2 regions of the Rhizobium sp. NLR8a genome follow, and region 2 is predicted to be linked to the other one. Evidence: riboswitches for the same ligand, from Rfam matches in the RefSeq annotation. Region 2 holds a riboswitch; the other holds the start of a gene.

Region 1 (8,619 bases), on a different contig from region 2:
GGAGCCGAGCGGCGCATCCACCGCGAGCACCAGAAAGCGTGGACATCCGGTCAGGAGGAAAGCCACGGTATAGACGATCAGACGCGGCATGCGCTCGCCAATAACAGCGGCAATCGCCGCCCCCGCGACGGAAGCGCCGCAGAAGGCGGCGAACATCGCTCCGAGCAGCTCCGGCCCATGACCGGCGTTCTTCGTCCAGACGGGCAGCAGCACGGCGTTATAGGCTTGATCGAGCAGATTGGTGATCGCCACCATGGTGACAATACTGACGAGCACGGCATCGCTGCGCAGAAAGCGCCAGCCTCCCCGGAGATCGTCGAGATAGGATGAAGCTGGCCGCGCGTCGGACGCGGCGAGGATCGCAGGAGTGCGGCGGATGCCCGGTATGCCAGTCGCAATGATTACGGTGGCCGCGGCAAAGGTGGCGGCGTTGACGATGAGCGCCTGCCCCGGGCCGATCAGCCCGATCAGCAAGCCGGCGCCGGCCGCGCCCATCGTCGAGGCCAGCCGCTCGATGGCGCTGGAGACGCCGGTCACCCGTTCGAGCGGCACATCGGCGAGAGCGGCGATATCGGGAACCATCGCCTGCTTGGCGGCGTCGGAGGGACCACGCAGCACACCCATGGCAAAGACAAGAGGCAGCAGCATCGGCACCGTCAACACGCCGAAGAGATCGAGAAGCGGAACGAGACCCACCACAGCCATGGAAGCGGCGTCGCAGATGATGGCGATGCGCTTGGCGCCGACCCGGTCGATCAGCGGCCCGCCGAGCGCTTTGGCGAGCACGTAAGGCAGCATCTCCATCATCGCCGTCAACCCGGTCAGCACCGGGCTGCCGGTGGCGCTCAGCACCAGCCAGGGAACGGCGACAGTCGAAAGCCGGGTGCCGGACAGCGATAGCGTCTCGGCGGCGGCGAGCGCGAGAAACGGCTTGCCCCTTCTCACGGCTCGTTATCCCGCTCGCGGTGCGGAACACGGCCTGGATAGGGGAAGGCGTGCAACATGACATAGAAGGGAACGATGTCAGGATTGCGAGACGCCGCCTCCCCCAACGGCGGGGCCTCCCGCATCGCTTCGAGAATGATATCGCTCAGCCGTTTCGTCAGGGCTTCGGCCTTTTCAGCGGTCATCGGGATGATGATGTCGTCGGCGGCCGTCGCCTTGCGCCATTTGGCCGGCAGCTCCGCATATTCCTCAAGCGCCTGCTGCATCTGGTCAACCTGCAGCGAGAGCGCCGCCTGATTGAAGGCGACATCGAGATCGAGCGCCTCCCCCTGCGTCTCGCTTGCGGGCACCGAGGTCAGCTCATGGCGCGCGCGCCACCAACGGTCGCGTCGTGAGCCATGCGGCGCCTCCTCGATGAAGCCATATTGGGCAAGCTGGCGCAGATGATAGCTGGTCGCGCCGCTGTTCAGGCCGAGCCGCGCGGCGAGCTGCGTCGCCGTGGCGGGGCCGTCGATCCTCAGCATGCCGAGCATGCGCAGGCGGACGGGGTGCGCCAGCGCCTTCAGTGCGGTGGGTTCGGGCACGACCCGGCTGACGGTCCGGGAGATGGCGGCATCTGGGGAGGGTCGGGGATTGTACTCATTCATGACCCAAGGATACAATCGCAAACATATCTTTGCAAATATTTCTTTGCAGACCTTTTCCGAAGGAGATTCGAAAACGATCTTCAGCGATGGCCAGGCTTGATCACACGCCTACGAGAATGATTCTTCTGCGCGGTTTGTGGGAAAACATGCCATGGCAGGTGAAGGCGGACAGCCCGATCTCAGGGTTCAAACCCCAGCCAAAGTGAAGATGGCGCAGGGCTCGGCGATGCCGCGCAGGGCATGCTCGCCGAGCGGCGTCAGCGCGGCCTCGGTATTCGCCGCCACGGCACCTGAGATCAGAACGCCGTGGCCGAGCGGCTTGCAGAGCCCTTCCAGCCGGCTGACCAGATTGACCGCCGGGCCGATGGCGGTGAAGTCAAGCCGGTCGGCGGCGCCGATATTGCCCCAGAGGATTTCGCCGAAATGCAGGGCGGCGCCGAAGGGCAGCGGCGCCAGCCCCTCAGCCTCGCGCATCCGATCGAGATGGATCATGCCGGCGCGGCTGGCGGCGACGGCCCGAAGCGCCGCCTCGCAGGCTTCTCGATCAGCCCGGGCCTCGTCACCGGAAGCGGCGGTGACGGGAAAGATCGCCAGCACGCCGTCGCCGATGAATTTCAGCACCTCGCCGCCGAAGGCGTGCACGGCGCCGGCGACGCGGTCGAAATAGGCGTCGAGCGCTGATATCATCGCCTGCGGCTCCGTCACCTGGGAAAGTGCGGTGAAATCCCGCAAATCGGCGCAGAGAAGAGCGGCGCGAATGGTTTCGCCGGTGCCGCGGGCAAGTGCACCGGACTGAACCCGAGCCGCACTGCGCCGGCCGAGATAGGCTTCAAGCAGTGCCGCCCGCGCCTCCCGCGCCGCAAGGGCCGCAAGCGGCGCGGCGGCAAAACGCGCGATCTCCTGCAGCCGCGCGGCTTCATCAGGAGAAAATTCGTCCGCCCCCGTCCTCCTGCCGACGCCCGCCCAGCCGAGCACAGCGCCGTCCCGCGAAGCTCCAATGCTCTCCTCCCAAACCGGCCCAAGCCCGGCCAGCCATTCGCGCCCGGCATCGCTTTGAGGTGCGGCGGCAAAACCCAACGCCTCGATGACGGCTCCGGTTTCGGCTCGCCACAGCCAGGTACGGCGCGCGATGATCGGATGCGGCACCGAAAGTGTCAGCGCGCCGCCGGAAAGCGCCAAGCCATCGGCCAGCAGCCGGCGCCCGAGCTCGGCCAGAAACCGTTCGGGACCGGGCGAAGCCGCAGCCTCGTCAATCAGCCAGGCAAGAGAGGAAGGCAGATCCATGGGTTAACATTGGCATTGCAACAGGACGTGGGCAACCCCGAGACGTCAGCCCACGGACACTCCCGCGGCCTCTGAGGTGGTCTCCGGTATCCGCCTGTTGGCAACCAAAACCCCCGACGTCATCCTCGTCCTTGTGCCGAGGATCTGCGACGATCCAATTATGCATCTGAAAATAAACGGTTTTCGTTCAAACAACTGCCCTGGTCAGATACTCGGCACAAGGCCGGGCATGACGGAGGAGACTTTGTCGGCAACTGAGGACACCTCAGGTGTCCGGGGGATTTCCTTTCGGCACTTGCGCCAGCCGGGTCCCTCCGCACCCCTGTCAACCCCACCGTCCAACAACTCTGTGGAAAACCATTCACCACGGTGGAAAACAACCCAATAAACACTTTTAAATTGCGCGACATAGATTCGATTATGTGCCAGCCTGTCATTAGCGATTGAGGGGTTGCGATGGGCACGACATACTGGCCGAAAGACCCGCTTGACGGGAATGACATGACGCTGCTGACGTCGATCCTTCGACGCTGGTGCGAGCGCTATGGGATCGACTTTACAGCCGAGGAAAGCAAGCGGAAGGCGAAGGAACTCGTGGAATGGTTCGAGTTCGGCGTCAAGGATCCGGCCGAGCTTGAAGAGCTGATCGACGGAAAGCACTGGCTCGTCAGCCGCATTTGAGCGCATTCGTTATTTCAACGGATAAAGGCCGGGCGAAACATCGCACCGGCCCTCGTTTGTCTGCCTCTGTCAAAGGCTTTTTAGTAGTCATCCCGCCAGCGGCGTTCGCGGTCCCAGCGCCGCTCATAGCCCCAGCGCGGGCTATCCCAATCGCGATGACGCCGCTCCCAGCCCCAGCGGGGCGGACCGCCATAGAAAGCTACAGGCGGCGGGCGGTGCCAGTTGCGCCGGCATTCGCCCCAGCGGGTCAGGTGCCAACCGCGACCACAGGCGTAGTCGACCTTTGTGACAGTGCTCTCAACCTTGATTGCCCCGATCGGCATCGCCTGAGCCGTGCCGATCGAGAGGCTGCCAGCGAGCAAGGCAGCCGCGATAGAAAGTGCCTTCATCGAAAACTCCATTTCATCCAGCCGCAATCACCTTAGGACCGCCAAATTGAACTGGAGATGAACTGTACGTTCATGTTTGCGGACGAAAAAGCAGCACTTTTTTGACCGCGGCAAACCGTTCTTCCCGTAGCGTCAAGCGCTTGAGGGGCGTCCCGCCGCCTGCCGAAAACCGTTCATCTCCTGCCGTAAAATGGATCTGGACCGGGGTTGCGCCCGGCGGCGACCTCGGTGAGCCGTCCGAGGTAATGCGCCCAGCCTTCCTCGTGGCCAGCGCACTGCTCCGCACTCGGCAGGCCGCTATGGGTGAGCCGCAAAAGCGTCCCGCCTCCCTGTTCGATCAGGTCGATCTCGACCAGACTCGACCCGGGCGGCACCACCTCGCTGCCGTCCCAGCCGAAGCTGTAGGCAAGCCGATGCACCGGCACCACCTCGCGAAACGAGCCGCGCGCAAAACGGGCGCCGGTGACGTTGACGAGATAGAGCCCGCCGGGCTCCGGCTCGACCTCGGCCTCCGTCCCCATCCAGCGCAGGATCTTCTCCGGATCGGTCATCAGCGCAAACACCGCCGCCGGCGGCGCTGCAAGATGCGTCTCGCGGCGCACGACGAAAGATTCTGGCATCGCTCTCTCCCATGGTTGCTGCTCTACCCCTCAGTGAGGCGGAGCAGCATGCTTTTTCGACATGGATATTCCTCAGCAGAAGCATGTAGGCGGAAGGGCGTGCTCAACAAGGGTGGTGGAGCATGTGCCCTTCGCTGACGCTCAGCGCATTCGCTCCCATCGTCGCTCACCCCCTCATCTGCCCTGACGGGCTTCTTTTCCCCGCTGGGGCGAAGGGGAAGCAAGCCTCACGGTGACCATACCTACCGCAAACATCTCAAATGGAGCGAGGCGCCCGCCGCGATTCCCCTTCTCCCCAGCGGGGAAAAGAAGCCCGGCAGGCAGATGAGGGGCGGGGAGCGAAAGCGATGAACGCCTTGAGCTGCAGCGAAAGGCAAATGGCCATATTAGAGGACACACCAACGCACCCATCCGGAAACCATCTTACCCTATTGCCAGCCCGCCGCCTTGCCCCTATTGTCCGCGCCGTTCTCAGGGCGGGGTGAAAGTCCCTACCGGCGGTATGCAGTTTCGATTGCGAGCCCGCGAGCGCCTTCCTCGGAAGGGTCAGCAGATCAGGTGAGATGCCTGAGCCGACGGTCATAGTCCGGATGAAAGAGAACGTGCGCTGCTGCTGCCCTCCGGGCTGGCGGCGGATGCTCGTGATCGCCTTGGGTGATGTGTCTGTACGCCAAAGGAGATTACCATGACACCCACCCGTTATGCCTTCGTCAAAGCCGGCTGGCACGCCGATATCGTCGACCGTGCGCTTGAAGGCTTCCAACAGCTTGTTCCCGCCGAACAGATCGACATATTCGATGTCCCCGGCGCTTTCGAAATGCCGCTTTTGTCGCGCGATCTTGCCGCGACCGGACGTTACGCCGCCGTCATCGCCGCTGCCTTCGTCGTCGACGGCGGGATCTACCGCCACGAATTCGTCGCCCAGGCCGTCGTCGACGGCCTGATGCGTGCCGGCATGGATACGGGCGTGCCGGTGCTATCCGTTTCGCTGACACCGCACCAGTATCAGGAGACGGAACACCATACCCAGATCTATCGCGCGCACTTCGTCGAGAAAGGCCGCGAGGCGGCACGCGCCGCCCTGATGATCGGCAAAACGCGCGCCGCCCTTGCGGCATAGAAGCCCGCGCGACAGGCGCAGGATCGGTCCGCTATCCCCCAACTGACGAAGTCGGCCAACCGCTCTTTCGTCATGCTCGGGTTTGTCCCGAGCATCTACATCAGGTGCAGCAGATCATCGGCCAAGGCCGAGGACGACGCCAAATAGAGGACGGGCTTGTCGACAAACTGACGGCGGGAGAAGCCCGCCGTCTTCTCCAACAGCAGAATAATTGATTCGACGCCCACCCCACGCTGTGGTCCACTCGATCCCGACATGTATCGCCATTCTTAATGCGTCCAAACCTCAAGGGAGCTGAAGATGAGCAATGCAATGCGCAGTGAAACCCCCATCGAAATTCCAGAAACACGGCCGATCGACACCAAGCTCGAAGTGGTCGTCATCCCCGTTTCCGACGTCGACCGCGCCAAACGCTTTTATGAGAACCTGGGCTGGAGGCTCGACGCCGACTTTGCCAATGATGTCGATTTCCGGGTGATTCAGTTCACCCCGCCGGGCTCCGGCTGCGCCATCATCTTCGGCAGGAACGTCACGGCCGCCGCCCCCGGCTCAGCGCAAGGGCTCTACCTGATCGTCTCCGACATCGAGGCCGCGCGGCGCGATCTCATCGCCCGCGGCGTCGAGGTGAGCGAGGTCTTCCACGACGCATCGGGCGTCTATGCCGGCACGGACGAGCCCTATCTCTTCGGCCGCCTGCGCGTCGCCGGCCGCGACCCCGAGCACCGCAGCTACCGTTCCTTCGCCTCCTTCAAGGATCCGGATGGCAACGGCTGGTTGTTTCAGGAAGTCACCACCCGCCTGCCGGGACGCATCGACGCCGATGAGACGGCCTTCTCGACATCGAGCGACCTTGCGGCGGCACTCCGCCGCGCCGCCCAAGCCCACGGCGAACACGAGAAACGCAACGGCGGCAAGCATGACGAGAACTGGCCGGACTGGTACGCCGAATACATGGTCAGCGAGCAGGCCGGCAGGCAGCTGCCGTTGTAGGTTGCGGCGACAGACGCTGGGAGTACCCGCTTCGCCTTCGAGCCCCTCAGGGCGAGGCTTCTTTCCTTTCTAGGGGTGCCATGCGGCACCCCCGTCTCTGCTCGTCCCAAGTCGCGCGCCATAGCCCGCACCTCATCGATCAAATATATCCCGCCACTGCTTCTCGCCGATCAGACAATCCGTCGTCGGCGCGTCGGCGGCGATCCTCTCCACCCCAGGCGACGGGGAAATGCCGCTGATCTCGAGCACCAGCTTTCGGCGCACGGCGATGGCGAAATCCTCGATCTTGTTGACCGGCAGCACGAAGCTGCCGGGGCCGCCGATCACGCAATCGGCATAATATTTGTCGAGCCCGCCGGGTGCATCGGAAGGACGCAGCATGATGGTCAGCCCGTTGATGATCATGCCTGATGCCACCGCCTTGTCGCGGGCGGGTGTGACAGGATCGCCGGAATTGTTGGGGCCGTCGCCGGAAATGTCGATCACCTCGCGCCTGCCGCGAAAGGGACCGGTGATGATCATGCTGGCGCCCTGATCGATGGCGGTGGAGATCGAGGTGCGCCGTTGCGTGGCGATCGGCCGGGCATCGAGCTTGTCGGCGAAAGCGATCGCATCCGCTTCCGTCTCGATCACCTGCCAGTCGATCATCGAATCCTGGACGACATAGCCAGCCCATTCGAAATAGCTGATGGCAATGCGGCCGGTGAGACCGCCCTTGACCGCATCGATGAATTCCTTATGCTTCAGCGCCTCGATATAACCGTCGCGCTGAATGCCGATCTCCTCGAAATCCATGGACCGCGAGGTGTCGACGGCAAGCACAAGCGTCACGTCGACCTCGTTTCCGCCCGCCCCAGCTGCCGGCGCGACGCCGGTAATAGCCATGAGCACAGCAAGTGTCGTCAGCATCGGCAAATCCTCGTCAGGAAGCGAAGAAACTGTAACACAGCTTGCGGAGGTGCGGGTGCTCGGACGCGCCGGCGGTTTCAATTTTCAGTGATGACAAAGCGCCAGGCGCGCCAAATTGAGGGTGTCGAAATCGTGGCGCCTGTGAGTGCTCGTTTGGCGTATTCCCGGGTCTTATGTCAGGCCTGCTATGGGACATCTGTCCCTTATGCCATCCCGCATTCAGTGGAGCGGCAACCACAATGGGCTTTTCCATGTCTTCAGCGCTTCCAGAAAGACCTGAAGGCGCAAGGGCAGGAAGCGCCGGGTGGGGTATACGGCATGTACGAAGATTTCCTCCGACGACCAGTCGGGCAGCAGGCGGATGAGCTCACCTCTCCGGATTTCGTCGTCGCAATAGGTCGAGGGCAGCAGCCCGATTCCGTGGCCGCGATAGGTAAAGGCGCTGACTGCATCAAAATCCCGGCTGGAGACCGGCCCCTTAACACGGACGTCGATCGCTCGCCGACCGCTGACCAGATGCCACTCCCCTTCGCCGTTGCGGCCGTTCAGGAGCACGCAATCATGATCCCTAAGGTCCTCCGGCTTCGAAGGAAGCGCCCGGCCTTCGAAATAGCTGGGTGCGGCGACGAGATATCGGACGCTCTTGCCGAGCCGTTGCGCGACGATGGAGGAGTCCTTCAGCTCGCCGAAACGGATGGCGAGGTCGATATTTTCGGCGATCAAATCAAGAAACAGATTGGTGACGAAAAGATCGATTTGAATATCGGGATAGATCTTCAGAAAACAGGAGACGAATTCGTAGAAGGGTTCCTGCCCGAAGATCACCGGAACGGAGATCTTCAACAATCCCTCCGGCTTTCTTTGCGTTTTCGTAAGAGCCTGCTCGGCGTCCACGAGATGAGCGAGCGGCTCGCTGCACCTATTGTAATAGGCCTGCCCCTGCGCGGTAAGACTGAGCTTACGCGTCGTGCGCTGGATGAGCGTCACACCGAGCTGTTCTTCTAACGATGTCACCTTCCGACTGACGGTTGAAA
Region 2 (8,619 bases):
TCTGCGGCGGCGCTTTCGCCGGTCTCGACAAGATCATCTCCGCCCGTGGCGAGAAGACCTCGATCGGCTTCGGCGCGACCGTCAAGGCCCAGGACGACCGCCGCGTCGGCGAAGTCCTGCGCGAACTGGAGCCGGAAGATCTGGTCAAGTTCGGCCTCATCCCGGAATTCATCGGCCGTCTGCCGGTTCTGGCGACGCTCGAGGATCTCGACGAGGATGCGCTGATCCAGATCCTGTCCGAGCCGAAGAACGCGCTGATCAAGCAGTATCAGCGCCTGTTCGAGATGGAAGACGTCGAACTGACCTTCCACGAGGACGCGCTGCGCGAAATCGCCCGCAAGGCGATTGTGCGCAAAACCGGTGCCCGCGGCCTTCGCTCGATCATGGAGAAGATCCTGCTCGACACGATGTTCGAACTGCCGACGCTGGAAGGCGTGCGCGAGGTCGTCATCTCCGAGGAAGTGGTGCGCGGTTCGGCCCGTCCGCTTTACATCTATGCCGATCGCCAGGAAGAAAAGGCCAACGCGTCGGCGTGACCTTGGACTTTCGCACGATTCTTTTGGGGGCTTGCCATTGGCGGGCCCCTTTCTATTTGAAAAACCATGCGAGGCGCTGTTAGTATTTGCAGTGGGGACCGGATATGCCTTTGCCGATGTTGTGCAAGGGTGATGCTTGGCAATGATGCGATGATCTCGTAAGCCTGTTGCCGACGTTGTATTTTAGCCTGGTCGGAAGTGGTAAGCGCCGGTCCAGCCACGCGCTTCATAGTGTTGGCGTTCCGTTGTAATAAAGCTGTCACGTCCGGGGAACGCGGGCGTTAGCGTGGCTTGAAAAGCGTAGTCAGAACCTCCACTTGTAGAGCCAAGTGAGAGCCGGCCGGTCCCAAGCGGCCGTGCAGAGAGCCCGGTAACGGGACGATGGAAAGGACAAAAAAATGACGAAGAAAACGTCTGTAGCGAGCAGCACCGCCTACCCTGTTTTGCCTTTGCGCGACATCGTGGTGTTCCCGCATATGATCGTGCCGCTGTTCGTCGGACGGGAAAAATCGATCCGTGCGCTCGAAGAAGTCATGGGCTCGGACAAGCAGATCATGCTGGTGACGCAGATCAACGCCAGCGACGATGATCCGGACCCTTCGGCGATTCACAATGTCGGCACGGTGGCCAACGTGCTGCAGCTCCTGAAGCTGCCCGACGGCACCGTCAAGGTTCTCGTCGAAGGCCGCGCTCGCGCCGAGATCGACACCTATACCAGCCGCGAGGATTTCTACGAGGCGCTCGGCCATGTGCTCGAGGAGCCCCATGACGATCCGGTCGAGCTGGAAGCGTTGTCGCGCTCGGTCGTCTCCGAATTCGAAAGCTATGTGAAGCTCAACAAGAAAATTTCGCCCGAAGTGGTCGGCGCCGCCAGCCAGATCGACGACTATTCCAAGCTCGCCGATACGGTCGCCTCGCATCTGTCGATCAAGATCACCGAGAAGCAGGAGATGCTGGAGACGACCAGCGTCAAGCAGCGTCTCGAAAAGGCTCTCGGCTTCATGGAAGGCGAGATCTCGGTCCTGCAGGTCGAAAAGCGCATCCGCTCGCGCGTCAAGCGCCAGATGGAGAAGACCCAGCGCGAATACTACCTCAATGAGCAGATGAAGGCGATCCAGAAGGAGCTCGGTGACGGCGAGGAAGGCCGCGACGAGATGAGCGAACTGGAAGAGCGCATCGCCAAGACCAAGTTGTCCAAGGAAGCCCGTGAAAAGGCCGAGGCGGAGCTGAAGAAGCTGCGCCAGATGAGCCCGATGTCGGCGGAAGCCACCGTCGTGCGCAATTATCTCGATTGGCTGCTCGGCATCCCGTGGGGCAAGAAGTCGAAGATCAAGGCCGACCTCAACAATGCCGAGAAGATCCTCGAAGCCGATCACTTCGGTCTCGACAAGGTCAAGGAGCGCATCGTCGAATATCTGGCCGTGCAGGCGCGTGCCACCAAGATCAAAGGCCCGATCCTCTGCCTCGTCGGCCCTCCGGGCGTCGGCAAGACCTCGCTGGCCCAGTCGATCGCCAAGGCGACCGGCCGTGAGTATGTCCGCATGGCGCTCGGCGGCGTTCGCGACGAAGCCGAAATCCGCGGTCACCGCCGCACCTATATCGGCTCGATGCCCGGCAAGGTCATCCAGTCGATGAAGAAAGCGAAGAAGTCCAACCCGCTCTTCCTGCTCGATGAAATCGACAAGATGGGCATGGACTTCCGCGGCGATCCGTCCTCGGCCCTGCTCGAAGTGCTCGATCCGGCGCAGAACTCGACCTTCATGGACCATTACCTGGAAGTCGAATACGACCTCTCCGACGTGATGTTCATCACGACGGCGAATACGCTGAACATTCCGGCGCCGCTGATGGACCGCATGGAAATCATCCGTATCGCCGGCTACACCGAGGATGAAAAGCGCGAGATCGCCAAGCGGCACCTGTTGCCGAAGGCCATCAAGGAACATGCGTTGCAGCCGGAAGAATTCTCGGTCAGCGACGATGCCCTGATGGCAATCAGCCAGCAGTATACCCGCGAAGCAGGTGTCCGTAGCTTCGAACGCGAATTGATGAAGCTCGCCCGCAAGGCGGTCACCGAGATCATCAAGGGCAAGACGAAGTCCGTTCACGTGACGGCCGCCAACATCGCCGACTATCTCGGCGTCCCGCGCTTCCGCCATGGCGAGGCCGAGGGCGAGGATCAGGTCGGCGTCGTGACCGGTCTTGCCTGGACGGAAGTCGGCGGCGAGCTGCTGACCATCGAAGGTGTGATGATGCCGGGCAAGGGCCGCATGACGGTTACCGGCAATCTGAAGGACGTCATGAAGGAATCGATCTCGGCGGCGGCCTCCTATGTCCGCTCGCGCGCTGTCGATTTCGGCATCGAACCGCCTATGTTCGAAAAGAACGACATCCACGTGCACGTGCCGGAAGGGGCGACGCCGAAGGATGGCCCGTCGGCCGGTGTCGCCATGGCAACCGCCATTGTCTCGATCATGACCGGCATCCCGGTCAACAAGCATGTGGCCATGACCGGTGAAATCACCCTCCGCGGCCGTGTGCTGCCGATCGGCGGCCTCAAGGAAAAGCTGCTAGCAGCGCTTCGCGGCGGCATCAAGAAGGTGCTGATTCCGGAGGAGAACGCCAAGGACCTGGCGGAGATTCCGGACAATGTGAAGAACAACATGGAGATCATTCCGGTCTCGCGGATGGGCGAGGTGATCAAGCACGCGCTGATCCGGCGGCCGGAGCCGATCGAGTGGGATGGGACGGTGGAAACGCCCGTCATCACTTCGGTCGAAGGCCTCGATGACACGGGCGCAACCATAGCGCATTGAGTGGCATTTGCCACATTTGTGCCCTATTGGCGCAAAAGACGCAAAAAGGCTGGCGGAAACGCCAGCCTTTTTTGTGAAAACGTCATGGAGACGCTTGCTTTTCCTTGATTTGCAGGGCTTTTGGGTTCCCGGCGGGCCTGATGAAACCTAATCTGCGCCTAGCTTAGATTTGAGTCGTTTCATACCATTTAGAAAGGGGTGGAAACATGAACAAGAATGAACTCGTGTCCGCAGTCGCCGAAAAGGCAGGACTGACGAAGTCTGACGCGGCTTCCGCTGTTGACGCGGTTTTTGACGTTGTCCAGGCCGAACTCAAGAACAAGGGCGACATCCGCCTCGCTGGTTTCGGCAGCTTCACCGTTTCTCATCGCGCTGCAACGAAGGGCCGTAACCCGTCGACCGGCGCTGAAGTCGATATCCCGGCTCGCAACGTTCCGAAGTTCACGCCCGGCAAGGGCCTGAAGGACGCCGTCAACGGCTGATTTGATCGTCCGCCGGCCGTAAACGAGAACGGTTGAGCAGGATTTCGAGGGGTTCGGCGCGCCGGACCCCTTTTTGTTTTGCCGCTTGCCGCAGGCAGCGCTTTGTTTTACGAACGGTGCTGTTCTCAGGGCGGGGTGAAAGTCCCCACCGGCGGTAAGGGCTGCGGCCCGAGCCCGCGAGCGCCTTCCGAGGCTTTGGCCGGGGAAGGGTCAGCAGATCCGGTGCGATTCCGGAGCCGACGGTATAGTCCGGATGAAAGAGAATGAGCATGGCCGCGAGCGGGCAGGGGACTGCCGGCGTCTGCGCGCCGTCGCCTCATGCGTCCTGATTTATGTTGGTCGCCTGCATAATTCCCTAAATCGGAATCGATTTGAGGATGAAATTATGCAGCAATTAAAAGCGCTACAGCGTCCTTTGCGCGTCTGGAAAGACGCGCGGCGCTGTAGTTCTGGGTGGAAGACATGAATCAGAATTCCCTTACAATGCAGCGTTCCCGCGCCTTTGCTGGCGCTGCTTTCATGGTGCTTGGAGGCGTCGCTTTCTCGCTGCTCAACGTCGTCACCCAATGGCTGACCATGAAGCTCGCCTTTCCGCCAGCCTCTGCTGCTTTCTGGCAATATGCCTTCGCCTTCCTCTTCTGCTTGCCCTTCCTGCGCAAATCCGGCCTTGCGGCTATGCGTACGAACTATCCCTGGCGGCACGTCGTGCGCGTCGTCTTTGCCGCGCTCGGCGTCGAGGCCTGGGTTTCCGGTCTTGCCTCAGTGCCGATCTGGCAGGCGATCGCGCTGGTCATGACCTCACCCTTCTTCATCATTCTCGGTGCCCGCCTGTTCCTCGGTGAGCGCGTCGGCGCGGCCCGCTGGGCAGCGACCGGTGTCGGCTTTGCCGGCGCCATGATCATCCTCCAGCCATGGTCGGACAGCTTCACCTGGGCAGCGCTCCTGCCGGTACTCTCGGCACTGCTCTGGGGTGCCTCGTCGCTCATCACCAAGAGCCTGACCGGTATCGAGAGGCCGGAGACCATCATCGTCTGGTTGTTGGTGCTGCTGACGCCGATCAACGGCGGTCTGGCGCTTGCTGCGGGCTTCGCAGTGCCGCCAGGCACGACACTCGCGCTCTTCCTTCTGGCAGGCCTCCTGACGGTCGTGGCGCAGTATCTGCTGACCCTTGCCTATGCCAGCGCCGACGCCGCCTATGTCCAGCCCTTCGATGACCTGAAGCTGCCGCTCAACGTGCTCGCCGGCTGGCTGTTCTTCGGCTATGCGCCCGCCGGCTATCTGTGGCTGGGCGCTGCACTCATTCTTTCCGCGTCGCTCTTCATCATGAGGAACGAGATGCGTCGGGAAAAACAGGCAGCCTGACGCCGACCCTCTGAAATTTTGGGGGCTGTCATGTCTCTGTCATAGCGGTCCCGCAAAACCCCTCTGTTCGATCTTTTTGGACATTGGGGGTTTCCATGACAGTTTCATCCCGCAAGGCAGCGCTCGCTGCCGTGCTTCTCGCATCCGTGGCCTTCCCGGCTGCGGCCGAGCCGGTTTTCAACCGCATCGCCTCTTTCCCGGTCGCTCAGAACCTGCCTGGTGACAAGGACAAGCTGTCGCCGACATCCGCAGAAATCATCACCGCGACCGACGACGGCAACACCCTGATCTATAGCGACAGCCCGTTCGGTGCGATCGGCTTCATCGACATCACCGACGCCAGGGTTCCAAGGGCCGGCGGCGCGCTGATGATGGATGGCGAGCCGACATCGGTCACCTCGAGTGCCGGCAAGGCGCTGGTTGCCGTCAATACCTCCGAAAGCAAGGCCAGGCCCTCCGGCCGCCTCGCAATCGTCGACGTAGCGACAAAGAAGATCGAGAACACCTGCGATCTCGGCGGCCAGCCGGATTCCATCGCCCTCAACAAGGACAAGACGCTCGGTGCCATCGCGATCGAAAACGAGCGCGACGAAGACGTCAATGACGGCAAGATCCCGCAGATGCCGGCGGGCGACCTCGCCGTTTTCCAGGTCAAGAACGGCACCGTCGATTGCGGCACCATCAGGCATGTGGCGCTGACCGGCCTTGGCGGTGTCGCCCCTGAAGACCCGGAGCCGGAATTCGTTGCCTTCAACGGGCAGAACGAGATTGCGCTGACGCTGCAGGAAAACAACGAGATCGTCATCATCGATGCCAACACGGCTCAGGTGAAGGCCCACTTCTCCGCCGGCAGCGTTGATCTCTCAGGCATCGACACCAAACGCGACGGCGCCCTGAAATTCTCGAGCGAATCGAAGGGCGTCCTGCGCGAGCCTGATGCCGTGAAGTGGCTGGACGACAACCGCCTCGTCATCGCCAATGAAGGCGATTACCAGGGCGGCTCGCGCGGCTTCACCATCTTCGACAAGGCGGGCAAGGTTCTCTATGAATCGGGCGCTTCCTTTGAACGCGCCGTCGCCCATATCGGCCATTACCCCGAAAGCCGTTCGGGATCGAAGGGCGTCGAGCCGGAAGGCCTTGAAGCTGCCAAGTTCGGCGACGACCAATATTTCTTCCTGCTTGCCGAGCGCGCCTCGGTCGTTGGCGTCTATAAGGATACCGGCGCCGACCCCGAACTCATGCAGCTTCTGCCGTCGGGCATTTCGCCGGAAGGCGGGGTCGCCATCCCGCAGCGTAACCTCTTTGCGACCGCCAATGAACTCGATCTCGGCAAGGACGGCGGGGTGCGCTCGCACGTAATGATCTATGAGCGTGCGGAAGGCGACCAAGCCTATCCGCAGATCGTCTCCGCCGACAAGGAAGGCACTCCGATCGGTTTCGCAGCGCTTTCGGGTCTCGCCGCCGTTCCCGGCAAACCGGGCATGCTCTACGCCGTCAGCGACAGCGCTCTGGGCTCGCAGCCGACGATCTACACGATCGACGCAACCAAGAAGCCGGCCGTCATCATCGACGCGCTCGTCGTCAAGCGTGACGGCGCTCCAGCCCAGAAGCTCGACATCGAAGGCATCGCGGCGGCGGCCGACGGCTCCTTCTGGCTTGCCTCGGAAGGAAACAGCGAACGCCTCGTCCCGCAGGCCCTCTACAACGTCAATGCCAAGGGCGACATCAAGGCCGAGATCGCCCTGCCTAGGGAACTCGCCGCCAACGAGATCCGCTACGGCTTCGAGGGTGTGACCATTGTCGGCACCGGCGACGATGCCACGCTCTGGATGGCCGTCCAGCGCGAGTGGGGTGACGACGAGAAGGGCTTCGTCAAGCTCGTCTCATACAATCCGAAGAAGAAGGAATGGGGCGCCGTGCGCTATCCGCTCGACAAGACGGAAAGCGGCTGGGTCGGTCTGTCTGAGATCTCCGCCCACGGCGATAGCGTTTACATCATCGAGCGCGACAACCTCGTCGGCGACGCCGCCAGGCTGAAGAAGCTTTACAAGGTGGCGATCTCGGAACTGAAGCCGGCCAAGCTCGGGGGCGAACTGCCGGTCGTGAAGAAGACCGAAGCGCACGATTTCCTCGGCGAACTGAAGACGGCGACCAACGGCTATGTGCTCGACAAGCTCGAAGGCTTCACCTTCGACGCATCGGGCAAGCCTTACGCTGTCACCGATAATGACGGTGTGAGCGACTCGTCCGGGGAAACCCTGTTCTTCCCGGTCAACCTGACCGCCACGAACTGAGTTCGCGTTCCCATCGAACTTAAAGGCCGGGTTTTGCTCCCGGCCTTTTTCTTTTGGCCGATTCGCCCCTGAACGGCCGATGGCCTACGTCATGAATTTGGGCAAGGCAGCCGCCAATGCGTCGACCGCAAGACGAGTCCTGAGCGGCAGGTGCGATGTCTGCAGCCACAGCGCATGACAATCATACGGGAATTCCGGCTCGTCCGGCAGGACCACCACCAGCATCCCTGCCTGCACACGGTCCCGGATAAGCCAGGAGGGCAGCCAGGCGAGCCCCATGCCTGCCGTTGCCGCATCGGCAATGGCATCGAGATCATCGAGCCTCAAACGGCTCTTGGGCCTGATTTCAATCGGTGGCTCGTCGCCGCGTGGAAAAAGCCACGGACGGAACCGGGCGGAGCGGGCATAGACGATAGCATCGTGCCCGCCGAGATCCTTGAGCTGTTCAGGCCTGCCGTGGTCATCGAGATAGGCCGGCGAGGCGCAGACCACCATGCGCTGGCGCGCGACACGGCGCGCAATGACGCCCAATCTATCCTCCAACTCGCCGGTGCGGATCGCGAGATCGTAGCCGCCCTCCGCGAGGTCGACGACAGGATCGCTGAGCGATAGATCAAGTTCGAGATTCGGATGCCGCTGAGCGAGTTCGATTAGGATCGGGACCACGCAGCGCCGACCGAAATGAACGGGCATAGTGACGCGCAGCCTTCCGCAGGGTTCGGAAAGATGGTCGACTGCAAGCGCATCCGCAGCCTCGGTCTCCGCAAGGATCATCCGGCAGCGCTCGTAATAGGCGCGTCCGAATTCCGTCGGGCTCTGGCGCCGCGTCGTCCGGTTGATGAGGCTCACACCCAAGCGCTCCTCGAGAAAGCGGATATGCTTGCCGACCATCGGTCCGGACAGGCCAAGAGCCGCGGCGGCCGCTGCGAATGAGCCCAGATCGACGGTCTTCACGAAGACGGCCATGCTGGTGAGACGATCCATATTGCAAACTCTTGGTTTCTTCTGTCTTACCTCCGGGCCAATTTATCTTCTGGAGGCGGCTTGGCATAGATCATTCGGTTCAATCATTTTGGAGTTGATATCGAATGCCACGCGTAATCCGCTTTCATGAGCTTGGCGGCCCCGA

Evidence for each region. Region 2 has a riboswitch for FMN ahead of HJC04_RS26430 (DMT family transporter). Riboswitches for the same ligand answer to the same signal wherever they lie in the genome.
Region 1: it holds a riboswitch for FMN, as region 2 does, so the genes downstream of both, HJC04_RS06830 (6,7-dimethyl-8-ribityllumazine synthase) here and HJC04_RS26430 (DMT family transporter) in region 2, are expected to answer to the same signal.

The regions. Positions count from the first base shown of each region.
Region 1 covers NZ_JABDWI010000003.1:208,344-216,962, forward strand. The annotation lists gene HJC04_RS06800 (MFS transporter) at 1-945, opposite strand, end outside; gene HJC04_RS06805 (helix-turn-helix transcriptional regulator) at 942-1,592, opposite strand; gene HJC04_RS06810 (adenylate/guanylate cyclase domain-containing protein) at 1,779-2,876, opposite strand; gene HJC04_RS06815 (hypothetical protein) at 3,333-3,557, shown strand; gene HJC04_RS06820 (GCG_CRPN prefix-to-repeats domain-containing protein) at 3,638-3,946, opposite strand; gene HJC04_RS06825 (SRPBCC domain-containing protein) at 4,120-4,566, opposite strand; FMN riboswitch at 5,030-5,172, shown strand; gene HJC04_RS06830 (6,7-dimethyl-8-ribityllumazine synthase) at 5,252-5,686, shown strand; gene HJC04_RS06835 (VOC family protein) at 5,987-6,676, shown strand; gene HJC04_RS06840 (DUF1194 domain-containing protein) at 6,809-7,585, opposite strand; gene HJC04_RS06845 (LysR family transcriptional regulator) at 7,805-8,619, opposite strand, start outside.
Region 2 covers NZ_JABDWI010000015.1:147,113-155,731, reverse strand. The annotation lists gene clpX (ATP-dependent Clp protease ATP-binding subunit ClpX) at 1-536, shown strand, start outside; gene lon (endopeptidase La) at 935-3,352, shown strand; gene hupB (DNA-binding protein HupB) at 3,559-3,834, shown strand; FMN riboswitch at 3,952-4,103, shown strand; gene HJC04_RS26430 (DMT family transporter) at 4,297-5,196, shown strand; gene HJC04_RS26425 (esterase-like activity of phytase family protein) at 5,292-7,490, shown strand; gene HJC04_RS26420 (LysR family transcriptional regulator) at 7,575-8,474, opposite strand; gene HJC04_RS26415 (zinc-dependent alcohol dehydrogenase family protein) at 8,579-8,619, shown strand, end outside.